Regions from separate parts of the Synechococcus sp. PROS-U-1 genome, predicted to be linked through region 2. Evidence: predicted binding sites of a transcription regulator. Region 2 holds the regulator's gene; the other holds the start of a gene.

Region 1 (7,785 bases), 720 kb from region 2:
GGGATCATTCCCCCAGCTGACCTCAGCTGTTGTTGCCGTTGGCACGGAATCCGGAAGATCCATCGGTTCGCAGACCCTCGTTTGTGTTCAGAGGCGTCTCCTCGCGGTCCAGGCATGAGGAGCAGAGCAATTTCCCCTTGTTGCGCCAGTAGGCCGCCATGGAGCGTTCGATTCGCATTGAGCATCCTTCACAGCGAAATAGCGGCATCGACGGTTGCGCAATCCAGACCTTTTAACGCAGAGCAGCTGCTGAACTGGTGTTCTCTGTGACGATGGGTGCGCGTCCGTCGTCCCAGAGCTGTGATGAAGGCGTTGCATTGGTTGCTGCTCACCCTGTTATCGCCTGTGGCCCTGGGGGCGACGGCGTTTCAGCCCTTGGATCGAGTGCAAGGTTGGTTGATCGAGCGTCGTTTGGATGACATGCAGGAGCCCATTTGTCGTGCCTCTGTGCCAGGTCATGGCACCTGGTTCTCGGCAAGGGTTCGCTTGGATGCAGATGACTTGGTCGTGGTCCCTGAGGGACTGCAACCTCCTGATGAAACGGCCCTCAATGCTGTTCGTGAGGCCCTACAGCGCTGTCGCGACAGTGTTCTTTATCTTTGAACCGATAAAGCTTTGTGGCTGGTGGTGCTGCCGCTGTGAAAGCGAGCTATGAAATTAGGGTCGGCCTTTGCAACAAACGTCGACTCCTCACACCACCCGAGCCTTCGCTAACCGCGGGGGCTTTTTTTTGGACCGATCCCAAATAACATCTTTTGATTTTTTGCTCAGGGAAAATTTTTCGGGTGTGATGTTGTTAACAGCTGATGTCTGATGTATTGCATCGAGAGGCTTGAGTCGGGGGGGCAGTGGATCCAGGAGATCTGCTTCAAAACGGAGTTCAAAGCCTTTGTGAATGCCCGCACCAAATCACGCGCCACCCTGAAGACCTATCGCGTGGTTCATGCCACCTGGAATCAGGTGGTTACGGTTGTTCAGGGATCGCCTGAATCCCATTGAGAGCCGTTGGCTCTTTCATTTAGGGTCCATCGTGATCCCGAAGACTTCAGGTCACTTCCTGGGATGGGGAATGTCCTGAGCCATAACCATGGCCTCGGCGCCCTTGGGCATGATTCTCACGCGGTACCTCAGCAGCGAAGGTTGGGTGGAGGAGTGTTCCCACGCCAATGCTTTTGATGCCTATATCGACGCACGACGGCGCTGTGTGCTTCGTGGCAGTCCATACCTGCTGGTGGATGCGGAGACCGGAGGCACGGTCTCGGTGCTCACGGTGAAGCAGTGTTTGCATCAGTACGGTGTCGATGGTGATCTGTCCGCTTGATCTCTTTGGTTGATTTCTTCGGTTGATTTTTTCGCTGGATCGATGCAAGAGCCGGCAGGATGGCTGTTGCTGAAATCTCTCCATGGCGACGTTCCTGGTCACTGGCGCCAACCGTGGGATCGGCTTGGAATATTGCCGTCAGCTCAAGGCCCGGGGTGATGACGTGGTGGCGGTTTGCCGTCAAAGAAGTGATGAACTTGTCTCCCTGGGGGCAAGGGTTGAATCAGGTCTCGAGCTGAGTGACAGTCAATCCATCGATGATCTGGTGAACCGCCTGGCGGGTTTGTCCTTGGATGGCGTCATCCTCAATGCGGGAATCCTGCAGTCGATGGGGTTCTCCGATCTTGATCCCAATGGGATTCGCCGCCAGTTTGAGGTGAATGCCTTGGCTCCGCTGCTGCTAGCCCGGGCTTTGGTGAATCAGATGCCCCATGGCGCCAAGTTGGTGTTGATGACCAGCCGTATGGGCTCCATTGATGACAACACCTCCGGAGGGTCCTATGGCTACCGGATGTCGAAGGTGGCTCTCAACATGGCGGGAAAGTCATTGGCGATTGATCTGGAGCCGCAGGGCATCGCCGTTGCAATTTTGCATCCTGGTTTGGTGCGGACTCGCATGATTCAGTTCAATCCAAGCGGTATCGACCCGGAGCTAGCGGTGGAGGGTCTGTTGGCTCGGATCGATGCTTTGACCATGGACAACAGCGGCAGCTTCTGGCATGCCAATGGTGAGCCGTTGCCATGGTGAGACGGGAGAAACGTTTTGGGTTTTGATCCGCGTCATTGGTCTGGCGCCCATGCTGAACAAAGGGTCACCAGCAATGTCGAGGCGTTGCTGGCCGAAAATGATGCCCTGCGTCGTGAGGTGCGGCGGCTGAGTCGCGAGTTGGAACGTTTGCAGCGGCAGCAACGCCAACGCTTTCGCACCGAAACGACCTCCCATCGCTCTTGGAGCGAGCCATCGGCCCAAGCCCCGCCGCGCATCAGCAGTCAACAGGTGCGGGGCTGGGGACAGTCCCTTGCACAGCAGCCGGGATGGAGTGCCCTGCGTCAGCGCGGGTTGGAGTCGTTGGTTGATCAGCTCAACCGCAGCAGTTTTCCTTCCCAGCTGACTCTTGAGCAGCGATTGGATCGGCTGGTTCCTGGTTTGGGGACTGATCTGCTGGCGGCTCTGGGATCCAAGGCGAGCAAACAAACAGCAGCAGTCTTGGCAGCTTTTGCCTTGTTCGGCGTTCGAGCCAGCGAATGGCTGGATGAGGATCCACGGCGGGTGGTTGAACAACTGCGTCAGCGACAGGAACGATCCAGCTCAAATCGGCAGGGACGTCGCACGCGAAGTGATCAAAGGCGAACAGATCGTGTGGACTTTGGACATCCCCGTGATCCACGGATTGCAGCTTTAGATGTCCTCGGGTTGGACGCCAACGCTTCGATGGCCCAGATCAAGCAGGCGCACCGCAAACTGGTGAAGCAGCACCATCCCGATCTTGGCGGTTCGGCTGAGGCTTTTCGCCGCGTTAATGAAGCGTATCAACGCTTGGTGAACTAACTCAGCTCCACCAGGCCTTCTGGATGTTTGTTAGCGGTGTGTCTGCATACTTGAAATAGTCAAGGTCGATGAGCGGGTCGACATTGCAGGCTTTGCCTCTGCTGATTGCCTGAGCGATACGCTCAATTCCATCGTCGGCTGAGAGCGCTCTCCCAAATTTGTCGGCGCCGTAGAAGCTATGCAGCAACCCAGTTTCCAAGATGCTGATTGCTCCTATAAAGCCAAGGGTTGCTCCCTCTGAGCGGCTTGAGGAAGCCATGAATGCTGTGACTTCCAATTCTCCGATGGGGGTGGTGTCATACCCAGCAATCAGATGGATCCAGTCGTGATGCGCGAGTGCTGCGTTACCGGCACCGAGTTCACCGGGAAGTTTGAATCCTCTTGATTGGTAAAACTCCCAGAGACTGCGTCCAAGGCTGCCCTGGGAACAGTTTTTGAGGTTGTCCCAGCGTGCAAACTCATCAGGATCAGCCGTGACACATACGCCATAGGCGTGATCACCGTATTTTTTCAAGAGGTCCTGAAAGGCAGGATCGCTTTGATCATCGCCTTCTCCGATCCAGTTGCAGCGGTAAAAATCTGTTGTTGCCTGGGTGATGGCGTTGTATGCCAATTCCCTGGCGAGGTTCAGGATCTCGCTGTTGATGTTCAGTGAGTTGGCCCAATGATCAATGTCCCTACTCAACGTCTCCGGGATCGGATTGCAAAGCATTTCGAAGGCGATCAGCAGTTCCAAAAGCTCTTGGCGCTCCGATGCTTGCGTCAACGTCTCTGCCAACGTTTCAACCTCAATTCCGGGATGGCCGGAGAAGTCAATCTCAGCGTCAAGCAGCTTCAGGAAAAGGGTGTGGGCAAGGTCCTGTTGAAAAGACGTGTACCAGTGGCCTTCAATTCTGTGGACTTGCACCAGTGCTGATGCCAGGAGATTGGCTTGTTCGTGCGAATTATGAATTAGGAACATCGTTCCAGCACGCCCTGAAGAAACCAATGCATAGCGATGGATCGCGACTTCTAAGCGGTCTTGTCCGATGATTGAGATCAAATTGGGGTGATTGCATGCCAGTGGAATTTGGGATCGTCTGCATCGGTGCAGGCATCGCTATCGGTATCTCCTTGGGTGTGGCGGTTTGGTTTGAACGTTGGAAAGCCAAGCAGCCTGATCCCACGACGAAACAGCCATAAAAAAAGCCCCGCTTGGGCGGGGCTTGAGGGAAGGTTGTCGTGCTGTTATCAGCGAGCGACTTTTTGACCGCGATAAACCAGAACAGGACGCTGCTTGCTGGACGCAGCAGCATTGTTCTGGATGTACTTCTGGCCGCGATAGGTCAGGGTCATGGTTAGTTCCTCGAAGCAAGCTCAGGTCCCCGTTCCATGGCCTGAATCGAACTGCGCCTCGCCTAAGGCGGGGTGAACGTAGTTACGTAGCTGTTGCTACACAACCTTTATAGAGGCGATATCAACCCACGTGTCGTTCGTGCTGTTACACAGCTGCAATTTGGTTTGCCCCAGGCCTGAATAACCCCGCTTGGATGCATTCCAGCGGTTTTCATTCAATTGCTTCCGCGCCCGTTTGGCGGTGTATGCACCGGGCGAGGTTTGAGTTGCGGCGTTTTTTGAGCCGCCTTGGTGATGGCCTGCAACAGAGTGGGGTAGGCAGTGGTTTGCGTCATCTCAGCGTTTCAGGAACTGATTTCATCTTGTCGCTGCTTGGAGTGACGGAATGATGGATCGGCTACCGATCTGGCGGTTCAAGCTCTGACAGTTCGATTGTGGACTCAAAGCTTCCATTAATTCGTTGTTCTGCTGAACAGTTCGTCTGCAATTGGGTGATTTGTGATGCTTACTCAATGTGAAGCTGCTGGCGCCTCGATCCTTCGTCCGTACGGTATGGACACGTTGGTTTTAGCAGCCATGAACAGCTCTCAAAGCAAAGATGATTGGGTGAAGGCCCAGCAACACAAGCTTCATAAACCGATTGATGTAGACACATTGATGTGGGTGCGCAATCGCTTGATGCGACTGGAAGTGGAAGCCCGTTGGGCTGACCGCATTTGTGTGTTTGAGGAGTTCTTCCCTAACGACGCAATCATTCCGCGCATTTAAATCGAATAATGTTTTTGACTGTTTTTGGCCAAAAGGGAGGTGTGGCAAAAACCTGCACCAGTCTTCATCTGGCCTGTGTGTGGGCTCAACAGGGCCTGTCGGTGTGTGTTGTTGATGCGGATCGCAACCGCTCGGCAACCGCCTATGCCGCTCGGGGCATGCTCCCGTTTGAGGTGGTTCCAGTCGAGGCTGCAGCGAAAGCCACCCGCCATGCCCAAGTAATCATCACCGATGGTCAAGCCAGCAGCCATGAAGATGAACTCAAAAATCTTTCGGCAGGTGCCGACCTTGTGCTGTTGCCGACCACGCCGCAGGCCCGATCTGTTGAGCTCACAATTGAGCTCTCCTCAATCCTCCGGCAAATGGGCACCATGCATGCCGCGTTGTTGGTGAAGGTGGATAGCCGTAAACAACGGCTTGCTCAGGATGCGCGCCAAATCTTGGATGGTTTTGGTGTGGATGTGATGCAAACCGAAATCCCCCTGTTGGCTGCGTTTGAAAAAGCGGAAGTGGAAGGTGTTTGTGTGTCTGATGCGGTAAGTGATCGTGGTCGAGCTGATCTGAGACGCATGGGGGGATGGTCGGCCTATTGCCAGGCGGCTGTCCAGATTCGTGATCGTTTGTCCGTGGCCCCTTTGGATGCCCTCAGTGCCTGAAACGGCAATGGAGACACGCACTGCGTCGGTCGCCGATCGGACAGACAGCTCGGAAGGTTGCCGCAAGGATTGGTTGAGTTGATCGTTGCTGATGGGTCGAAGTTCCTGGTTGAAAAACCCCACCCGTTGCTCAGCAGCTTCCACTTGGCAGCCCCAGGAGCCTTCCGCATCGTCAGCGCAACCTTCGCTGAAGCCCTCCCAGGCAGTTGCTGTGCTGAAACCCATCACCTCTGGTGAGGCGGCATGATTGAAACGGTTGTATTGCTTGCGATCGGCCTGTCCATGGCCGGCGTGGTTCTGGGGAATCTGACCACGGATGAGTCGGTCTAAGTTCGGAGCCCATCTCTGTGCCTGATGCCAGATCTCTTTGCTTTCATGCTCGGGCAGCTCGAGATCAGCGATCTCACTGCGGCATTTCTGGCTTTGGTGGCGCTGGTGTTTGTCGGAAGTTTCGCTGTGGTGTCGTTGCAGACGGGTGAATTGATCAAACCGCCCAAAAATAAAAATGACTGAAACCTGTTTGGTGAATGGTCAGCGGATTGTTTTGACGGTCCCCAGCGATCGTGTTGTTGCTGAGCGTGTGATGCGTCACATCAAACGGCGCATGGAAGAAGACGACTGGAGGCCCTACACCTGCAAAGCCGATGCCCTTCGAGCATGGCGCCGCCTCGGGGGCATCCGGGCGCAGATCCTGCATGCCCTGAACTTGGTGTGATGGCCCGCTGAAGCTCAGAACGATTCCAGTAGCTGAGTCATCGCTGCCGCTGCACCGATCCCACCGAAGAACAGAACCACCGGGAGGAAAACAGGCCAGCGAACGGTTGCGTTGGGAATCATTGGATCTTCACGAGTGCGTGAGGTTGAGGCTATGGAATTCCACCGCTGTGTGGCGATGGCGACCGTTCCCGCTTCAGCGCTCCATGATGCGATGACGATTCACTGGATTCCTGACGCGTCAATGCCTGAGCATTCCAAGGTCATCAACTCTGGCTCTTCCCATGTGGTGGTGATCGGCGGTGGCTGGGGCGGCTGGGGTGCAGCAAAAGCCCTCTGCGAAGCGGGCGTGCGCGTCACCCTGATCGATGGGATGACGGATCCCACGGGGCGGACGCCGATGCGCACCGCAAGTGGCAAACCCTTTGAAGCGGGCACCCGTGGTTTCTGGAGGGATTACCCCAACATCAATGCGATGACGGATGAGCTTGGGCTCGCCGATGTGTTCACTGACTTCACCAGCAGTGCCTTCTGGTCCCCCGCTGGTCTGGAGGCCACAGCACCCGTCTTTGGTGATGGGCTGCAGCTCCCCAGCCCCCTGGGACAAGCCATGGCGACGATTAAAAACTTCAAGCGCCTTCCAGTTGCCGATCGCTTGAGCATTGCCGGGCTTCTGGTAGCAATGCTGGATTTGAACCGCAGTGAGACGACATTTCGGAACTATGACGCCATCGATGCGTTGACGCTCTTCCGCCAACTGAAGATCAGTGAGCGGATGATTAACGAGTTCTTGCGTCCCATTCTCCTGGTGGGTCTGTTCAAGCCACCCGAAGAATTATCGGCAGCCGTCACCATGGAGCTGCTCTATTACTACGCATTAGCGCATCAAGACTCCTTCGATGTGCGTTGGATTCGTTCCGGAACCATCGCCGAGCAGCTGATTGCCCCATTGGCGGAACGCTTGCTGGACCATTGGCGGCTCACCGTTTTGGGAGGAACGCTGGCCACGCGCCTCAATCTTGATCACAACGCAGGGGCCATCCAGTCTGTGGAGATCCGTTCGCTGGCAGCAGGACAAACAAGCGTGATCGACGATGTTGATGCGGTTGTGCTGGCGGTGGGTGCCAAGGGCATGAAGGCGCTGATGACGCAGTCGCCGAGCTGCGCCGATGCTCTGCCGGAGCTGGTGGCTGCCGGCAGCCTGGGCGCGATCGATGTGGTGTCGGTGCGGTTGTGGCTGGATCGCTATGTCGCGGTCGCCGACCCCGCCAATGTCTTCTCCCGCTTTACCTCCTTGCAGGGTTCTGGCGCCACCTTCTTCATGCTGGACCAGCTGCAGAAAGAGGATGAAGCGGAACTCTGGGGCGGTCGTTCACCTCAGGGTTCCGTTGTCGCCAGCGACTTCTACAACGCTACGGCGATTGCGGCGTTGAGTGATCAGG
Region 2 (7,785 bases):
GACTGGCCGACGGTGATGGGGCGGAAGCCGCCCTGAACCAATGGCCCGACGATCCCGACATCTGGCAACTCCAATGGGACCTGGCCCGCGATGCCTTTCTCAGCGGGAATTGGCTTCGCGCTCGCAACCTGCTGGAACGCGATAGCGACCATGGGCCTCTGCCACCACCGTTGGAGGCACGCAGGCTGTTCTGGCTGGGGCTCAGCCACCAGGAAACCGGGGAAACAGCACAGGCGGAGCGGATCTGGCGCAACCTGATCAAATCCTTTCCAGCGGGCTACTACCGATGGCGCGCCATGGATCGCCTTGGGATCTCCGAACCCTTAGATCTGCGCAAACCACATGCGCAGCAGAATCCACAGACCTGGCAGCCCCTCAACAGTCAAAACGCTCTGGTGAACAGGCTTTGGCGGCTGGGACAGGTGCATGCAGCCTGGGAGATCTGGCAGGCACAGCGTGATCCGGCAATCACGCTCCCATCTGAGGAACGTCTCGCTGAGGGCAGGCTGCGCCTGGCTGTCGGAGACACCTGGATGGGACTGGATCAGCTGTGGTGGCTCAGCCTCCGCTGGCGTGATCCCAACTGCCTGCAACGGATCCTTCTCCATCGCAGCCAGTTCCCCCGACTCTTTCAGGCTGAGATGGAAGCAGCGGCTCAGAGGGAAGAGCTTCAACCCAATCTGCTGCGAGCGATCGCCAAACAGGAGTCACGCTTTGCACCTGGGGTCGTCTCCCCCGCAGGAGCCGTAGGCCTAATGCAACTGCTGCCATCGACAGCTACGGAGATGGCTGGTAAGCCAACCAGCACACTGATGCTGCAGGATCCCGCCGACAACATCACTTATGGGGCGCGGTACCTCAACCAATTGCTGAAGCAATGGGAGAGCGATCCCTTCCGCAGCATTGCGAGCTACAACGCCGGACCGGGCACCGTGGCGGCGTGGCCGCAACCCAGGGATGCAGAAGATGCCGCGCTCTGGGTGGAACGCATTCCCTACCCGGAAACACGCTTCTACACCAAAAAAGTGCTCGACAACCTGCTCGGCTACTCAGGTGATGCGCAACCCTTCTGCAAAGAGGCTGGCCGTGGGGTGAGGTAGGAGCGTGCCAGCGGCAATACCTGCGATCACAACAACACTCATCAGGACCAGACAGATCCCGGCAGCGGGCGAAACACCAATGCGGATGAGATCGAGCCGCGCCAACAGCAGGGCTGAAGCCAGAATCAACACGTCGGTCAGCACATTGAGCTTCAGCAGGTAGAGGCCACCGGTGATCACCACCAGCAGCGTCACCACCAACGTCATCACTCGGCTGGACGCCATGAGCATCGAGACCTGCCGCAACAGCAGATCCGGCATCGTGCAGAACACGACAACCACCTGGGCCTGCAGCAGCACAAGGCACCAGAACCAAGCCGAACTCACCCCATGGAGAGAGGTGAACGTGGGCTGAACAACCTGCCAATGGTTGCCGAGCACAACGGCAACCAGGAACAGCACCGTCAGCAACGGCGCCCGAACCGGAAGGCTCAGCAGTCGCAGAATTGGCATGGAAGCAAGTTAGCCGCGGGCTTCTGCAGGGACTGCCAGAGTGATTACTGCGATTGAGACGCGATGCCTGGCACCCCAGAGTCTTCCCCCCTGGGAACAGCACAGCGATGGGTGCTGGTGCTGGTCGCGGTTGCTCTGGCCCTCGGTCTAGTGATGCTGCGGGGCGGTATTCAGAGCGAGAGCCCGATGGAACAGCTGGCGCGACGAACACTCGACCCGCAAATAGCGTTGAACAACGGACGTCCAACCCTGATCGAGTTCTATGCCGACTGGTGTCAGGTCTGCAGAGAAATGGCGCCCTCGATGTTGGAACTTGAGCGGAGCACGCGAGATCGACTCGATGTCGTTCTGGTGAACGTCGACAACCCCCGTTGGCAAGATCTTGTTGATCGCTACGACGTGAACGGCATCCCTCAATTGAATCTGTTCAACGCCGAAGGGGAGCCAAGGGGACGCTCCCTTGGCCTGCGCAACTTGGAAGAACTGGAACTTTTGGGTACTGCCCTGCTTGAGAATCAGCCGTTGCCTTCCTTGCCTGGCATCGGCAGCATCAGTCGTCTGCAACCACCCTCCTCCGAGGAAAGCGCACTGGCTGGAACAACGAGCAAGCCGACGGCCGGACCACGCAGCCATGGTTGACACGCCTCGCCATGATCACCACAACTCGTCTTGTGACGCCCTCATGGACCGCTTTCGGGTCGATCTGATCGCAGCCACGCCGAACCCGCAGCAATGCATTTACGCCGCGATGCATCAGGACTACAGCGAGGGGTTCGTGGCCGGAGACCGTGCCAGTTGGCCGGATGAACAACGAGCAGGAGAGATCTGCGTCAAACGTCTCCTTTCCGGAGAGCGCGGTCACTACGGCCCCATGGAGCACGCACAGATCGTGCTGAACGTGGGCTGGTTCCCTCACTCGGTAATGCAGCAGGCCCGCACCCATCGGGTCGGTGTGAGCTTCGATGTGCAATCGATGCGCTACACCGGCGAACGGATTTGCCGCGCAGCGGATGGTGCCCTTGACCTCGAAGAGGTGTTCTATCTCCGTCCTGTTGGCGACTACAGCGATCGGCAGGGCAAGAAATACAGCTACACAGAAGAGCTGCGCGACCAAGATCTCGATCTATGCCGAAGCGCCGCCGAGCGCTACAGGGATCTTCTGAAGGCCGGCTTCTCCGAGGAGCACGCCCGCGGCATCCTTCCTTTCGACTACCGGCAGCACTTCGTGGTGAGCTTCAGCTTGCGCGCTTTTCTCCACTTCATGGATCTGCGCGCCAAGCTCGATGCTCAGCTGGAGATCCGCCAGCTCTGCGATCTGATGTGGCCCCACATGGTGGAGTGGGCTCCTGAATTTGCGGCCTGGTATGAAAAAAGCAGACTTCACAGGGCGCGACTGGCCCCTTAAACCCGAACGCTCTAGACCTTGGCCAGCGTGACCCGTTCAGGCTGATGCTGGTACTTGCCTTGCCGATCGCTGTAGGTCGTTGAGCAGGGATCGCCTTCAAAAAACAGCAGCTGACAGATCCCTTCATCGGCATAGATCCGGCAGTCAGCACCCGAGCTGTTGCTGAATTCAAGGGTGAGGTGACCCTCCCAGCCGGCTTCCGCCGGGGTGGTGTTCACAATGATTCCCAGGCGGGCATAGGTGCTCTTGCCCAAGCAGATCACCGTGATGTTGGGGGGAACCCGCATCTTTTCCAGCGCTACACCAAGCCCATAGGAGTGAGCCGGAAGAATGAAATAGCGGCCGTCCTCATCTTCATGAAGAGGGGTGGGCTCAAGATTGGCCGGATTGAACCGCTTGGGATTCATCACCGTGCCGGGCACGTGCCGGAAGATCAGAAATTCCTGGGGGGACAGGCGCAGGTCGTAGCCATAGGAGGAGCAACCAAAACTAAGCACGGGACGCAGCTTTTGCTCCGGATCCAGATGACGGACAAGGCCGTTCTGGAATGGCTCGATCATTCCCTGCCCGGCCTGTTCAGTGATCCAGCGATCGCACTTGAGCATCAGAAACCTCGGCGCAACTCCGTGACTTGGTCTGCCATCTCCACCACACCGGCGGGGATCGCAGGTCCAGTGATGATCACATCCATCGAAGCGGGCCGCTGCTCGAGGGCTTCAATCACGTCCGCCTCATCCAGGTATCCAAAGGCCACAGCAAGCCCGATTTCATCCAACACCAGCTGATCGAGATCGCCCTGGATCAGATGCTGACGGCAGATGGACCAAACCGCGGCCACCGCCTCCGCACCTCCAGGGTGGCCCGGCGAGGAGAGGCAAAGGGGTACCTCGGGCCGTAGCCAAACCAGGCCACCGCAGAGTTGAACGCGTCCTGCAGGCCCCTGCTGCACGCCCCCTTTGAGGAACTGACTGATCAGCACCCGACTGCCCAGACCGGCGGCCCGCATCGCTTGACTAAGAACACTGGCAAAGCTGCCGCGGTAGGGCGCGGTGTGCACCTGCAGCTGGCCTTCGGGAGCCACCAGGACGAGCGGTGGAGGATCGGAGACAGGTGGAAGAGGTCTGAGGCCAGCCCGCTGCAAAGCCTGCTGATCCCGATCCAGGGAGTCCTGGAACGCTTGGGGGTCGGCAAGGCTTGTGGTCATCACTGCAACATCCGTCCGGGCAACCCCGGCAAGACCTTGAATGTAGCGGCGAGTTGACATTCCACAAGGGGATTGACACCACCCATGGTGTCTGGAAAGGGCAAGAACCACCCGCCTGCGAGGCTTGAAGAACTGCACACCACCGATGAGCCAACCGCTTGAAAGCCGCACTGATGGCCGCAGTCCCCAGCAGTTGCGACCGTTCTCGGTGACCTGGAATCCCATGGGTTTTGCCTTGAGCTCCCTTGTGGTTCACACAGGCAGAACCGCTGTTCTCTGCAGCGTCTGCCTCGAGGAGAACGTTCCCCGCTGGCGCAAAGGGGAAGGGTTGGGATGGCTCAGCGCCGAATACCGGCTACTGCCGGGATCCACGCCACAGCGGCAATCTCGGGAGCTGATGAAACTGTCGGGCCGCACACAGGAGATTCAACGGTTGATCGGCCGAAGCCTGCGGGCCGTGATCGATATGAAGCGCCTGGGGGAGCGCACGCTGCTGATCGACTGCGATGTGATCCAGGCCGACGCCGGCACCCGGACGGCCTCCATCACCGGGGCTTGGCTCGCCCTTGAGCAGGCCTGCCTCTCACTCGTGGATCAGGGACTCCTGGAACAATCGCCGCTGGTCGACCAGGTCGCCGCCGTGTCCGTCGGCCTGGTGGATGGCAAGGCGTTACTGGATCTGGATTACAGCGAAGACAGCAGAGCTGAGGTCGATCTCAATGTTGTGCAGGCTGGAGATGGTCGCCTGCTGGAGATCCAGGGGACTGCGGAGGGAGCGCCCTTCAGCCGCAGCCAGCTCAATGAATTACTGGATCTGGCTGAGCCTGGATTGACATCATTAATGCAAGCGCAACGCCAAGCCATCAACGAGCACACCAGCGTTAGGTAATAACCGCTACACGGCGGCAACGGCTTGCTCCGTAGCTTCGCCTCACCAGGGGGTTGTTATGACAAGTAGCCGAGGTTTCAGCCGATACACCCCCCAGATGGTGGCTCCAGCTCCCAGTGCAGAACCCGCCAACCGCTCTCTGCTGGAGATCATTCGGGATCTCGACGGCGCCAGTAGTGAATTGGTAGACCGCAACAAGACCATCTTTTTCCCGGGGGATCCCGCCGAACGGGTTTACCTGATTCGCCGCGGAGCCGTCCGCCTCTCCCGCGTTTATGAGTCAGGGGAAGAGATCACGGTGGCGCTGCTGCGCGAGAACAGCCTGTTTGGCGTGCTGTCGTTGCTGACCGGTCAACGATCCGATCGCTTCTATCACGCCGTGGCCTTCACCAGAGTGGAGATGGTGACAGCGCCGGCGACATCCGTAAAGGCGGCGATCGAGGCAGACACGAGCGTTGGCCTGCGCTTGCTACAGGGTCTGTCCAGTCGGATTCTTCAGACCGAAACGATGATCGAAACCCTGACCCACAGGGACATGTCATCGCGGCTGGTGAGCTTCCTGCTTGTGCTGTGCAGGGATTTCGGCGTAGCGGATGAGCTGGGAATCACGATCGACCTGCGCCTGTCCCATCAGGCCATCGCCGAAGCGATTGGCTCAACGCGCGTCACAATCACGCGTCTGCTGGGAGACTTGCGTCAATCCGGTCTGGTTCAGATTGACCGCAAAAAAATCACTGTTCTGGATCCGATCGCTCTGGCCAAACGATTCAGTTAGGCAGCAGGTTGAGCAACAGGTGCAGCCATGAGCGGCTGGGCACTGATCCTGGTTCTGCTGGTGCTCGGGGGCGTGCTGTCGACCCTGGGAGACCGGTTGGGCAGTCGCGTCGGCAAGGCCCGCCTGAGTCTGTTCAAGATGCGCCCGCGTCGGACTGCCGTTCTGATCACGGTGTTGACCGGCAGCCTGATCAGCGCACTGTCGCTCGGCGTGCTTCTGATGGTGAGCCGCCAGCTTCGGGTGGGCCTGTTTGAACTGGATGCCCTTCAGGCGAGGCTGCAGGACAGCCGGCGGCAGCTCGATGCAGCCGAACGGGAACGGCAAGAAACCCGAACGGAAACCAACCGGATCGCCGCTGAGCTCAAGCAGTCACAGCAACGGGCGGATACCTTGCGTCGCGAACTGGCTCCCTTGCAGAACGAACGCGCCCAACTCGAGGCAGAACGCGAACGGCTGAGCCGGGATATCGCTGCTCGCGATGCCGATATCCAGCGCACGGAAGCCGAATTAAACAGCGTGCGAAACCGGATCAGATCCGGTGAACAGGAACTCAAGGAACTTGAACGCAATCTGGTCGCCCTCCGACGTGGATCGGTTGTTATTAGCAGCGGGCAGACCTTGGCGAGAGCGACGGTTCGCCTCGATGCTCCGGGTCAAGCGAAACAGGCTGTCGACAGGCTGTTGCAAGAGGCCAATGTCAACGCGTACGGCAAGGTCAGGCCCGGTGAAGCACCCAAACGACAGCTGATCCGCGTTCCCCGCAGCGACGTGGAACGCCTGCAGACCATCCTCCGTAAACCAGATACCTGGGTGATCTCACTGCGCTCCGCCACCAATGTGCTGCGCGGCGAAACGGCGGTCTATGCCTTCCCCGAGGTGCGCCCGAACCGCCCGGTGGCCCAAAACGGTGACGTGCTGGCGACCACCACACTGCAACCCAATGAACGCACACCGGAGGGCATTCTCACGCGGCTGAACCTTCTCTTGGCCTCGGCCTATGCCGAGGTGCAACGGCGAGGATCCCTCACCGAGGGACTGCAGTTCGATGGAGCAGCACTGTCCCAACTCGCCGAGACATTGATTGAGGGACCCAGCCAAAGTGTGGTCTTGAAGGTGATTGCATCAGGGGGCAGCGCCAGCGCCGATCCTGTCGTCGTTACGGTTGAAGCATCCCCATGAAACGGGTGGCCGTGCTCGACCCAGGCCGCTGCAAGTGTGGCCTTGTACTGGCCGATCTTCACCTTGGCCTTGTGCTCGAGGGGCATGTTTTGGCTCCAGAAGCCGTGGAGCCCTGGCTGGAGCTGTGGAATCAAGACCAACTTCTGGACGGCATCCTGATCGGCGATGGCACCGGATGCCAAGCGTGGATCAAGCGGCTGGAGCGCTTGGGCAGCCTCACCGTGATTCCAGAGCGGGGAACAACCCTGCGTGCACGAGAGCGTTACTGGATGCTGTGGCCAGCGCGGGGATGGCGACGAATGCTGCCGACAGGGCTGCGCATTCCACCGGTGGACCTGGATGCTGTTGCCGCCCTTGTGATGCTGGAGGAGCACCTGCAGTGCCAACTTCGATGGCCGGAACCTGCACCCACGTTCTCGCTCAGAACCTGGCCCTGACCATGAAGGTGTAATCGCCTCCCGGTTCAAGTCTGTAATCGGAGCGCACCAGGAACCGCCGCAAAGCATCTTCAATCAGGGCGCGTCCCAAGGACGGCTCCACCAACAGCTCACCGCGGTCAAACGCCCAGGAGAACTGCCACTCGAACCCCCCAGCCGAGACCTCACCCTCAACACACTGCGCCTGAAAGCATTGGCGGAGCACCCGCAAATGGGCGGTTGTCGCCGGAAGAGCCGGCATCAGTCACCGGCCTCCAGGTCGTAGCGAAACCCGTTAATCCAAGTCCCAGCACGCTCGAAGTTCTGACGCTGAAGACGTTCAATCCCCTCCAAAACAGCGTCC

What was found. The regulator NtcA, encoded in region 2, controls nitrogen genes in cyanobacteria. The targets are predictions, from matches to a motif close to GTANCNNNNGNTAC.
Region 1: SynPROSU1_RS05795 (DUF4278 domain-containing protein) is a predicted target of NtcA. The motif match lies at 4,292-4,305, and genes of this name have one in related genera.

What each region holds. Positions count from the first base shown of each region.
Region 1 is NZ_CP047951.1:1,057,161-1,064,945, forward strand. Features, by position in the region: gene SynPROSU1_RS05760 (hypothetical protein) at 23-160, opposite strand; gene SynPROSU1_RS05765 (hypothetical protein) at 304-603, shown strand; gene SynPROSU1_RS05770 (hypothetical protein) at 814-999, shown strand; gene SynPROSU1_RS05775 (hypothetical protein) at 1,088-1,321, shown strand; gene SynPROSU1_RS05780 (SDR family oxidoreductase) at 1,404-2,069, shown strand; gene SynPROSU1_RS05785 (J domain-containing protein) at 2,085-2,870, shown strand; gene SynPROSU1_RS05790 (hypothetical protein) at 2,872-3,912, opposite strand; gene SynPROSU1_RS05795 (DUF4278 domain-containing protein) at 4,101-4,205, opposite strand; gene SynPROSU1_RS05800 (hypothetical protein) at 4,758-4,973, shown strand; gene SynPROSU1_RS05805 (ParA family protein) at 4,982-5,629, shown strand; gene SynPROSU1_RS05810 (hypothetical protein) at 5,687-5,866, shown strand; gene SynPROSU1_RS05815 (hypothetical protein) at 5,984-6,142, shown strand; gene SynPROSU1_RS05820 (hypothetical protein) at 6,135-6,344, shown strand; gene SynPROSU1_RS05825 (FAD-dependent oxidoreductase) at 6,588-7,785, shown strand, end outside.
Region 2 is NZ_CP047951.1:339,957-347,741, reverse strand. Features, by position in the region: gene SynPROSU1_RS01705 (lytic transglycosylase domain-containing protein) at 1-1,100, shown strand, start outside; gene SynPROSU1_RS01700 (hypothetical protein) at 1,050-1,553, opposite strand; gene SynPROSU1_RS01695 (thioredoxin domain-containing protein) at 1,617-2,192, shown strand; gene thyX (FAD-dependent thymidylate synthase) at 2,236-2,958, shown strand; gene dcd (dCTP deaminase) at 2,970-3,563, opposite strand; gene SynPROSU1_RS01680 (cob(I)yrinic acid a,c-diamide adenosyltransferase) at 3,563-4,162, opposite strand; gene rph (ribonuclease PH) at 4,308-5,051, shown strand; gene ntcA (global nitrogen regulator NtcA) at 5,110-5,826, shown strand; gene SynPROSU1_RS01665 (DUF3084 domain-containing protein) at 5,854-7,005, shown strand; gene SynPROSU1_RS01660 (resolvase) at 7,002-7,442, shown strand; gene SynPROSU1_RS01655 (DUF3146 family protein) at 7,426-7,683, opposite strand; gene pth (aminoacyl-tRNA hydrolase) at 7,683-7,785, opposite strand, start outside.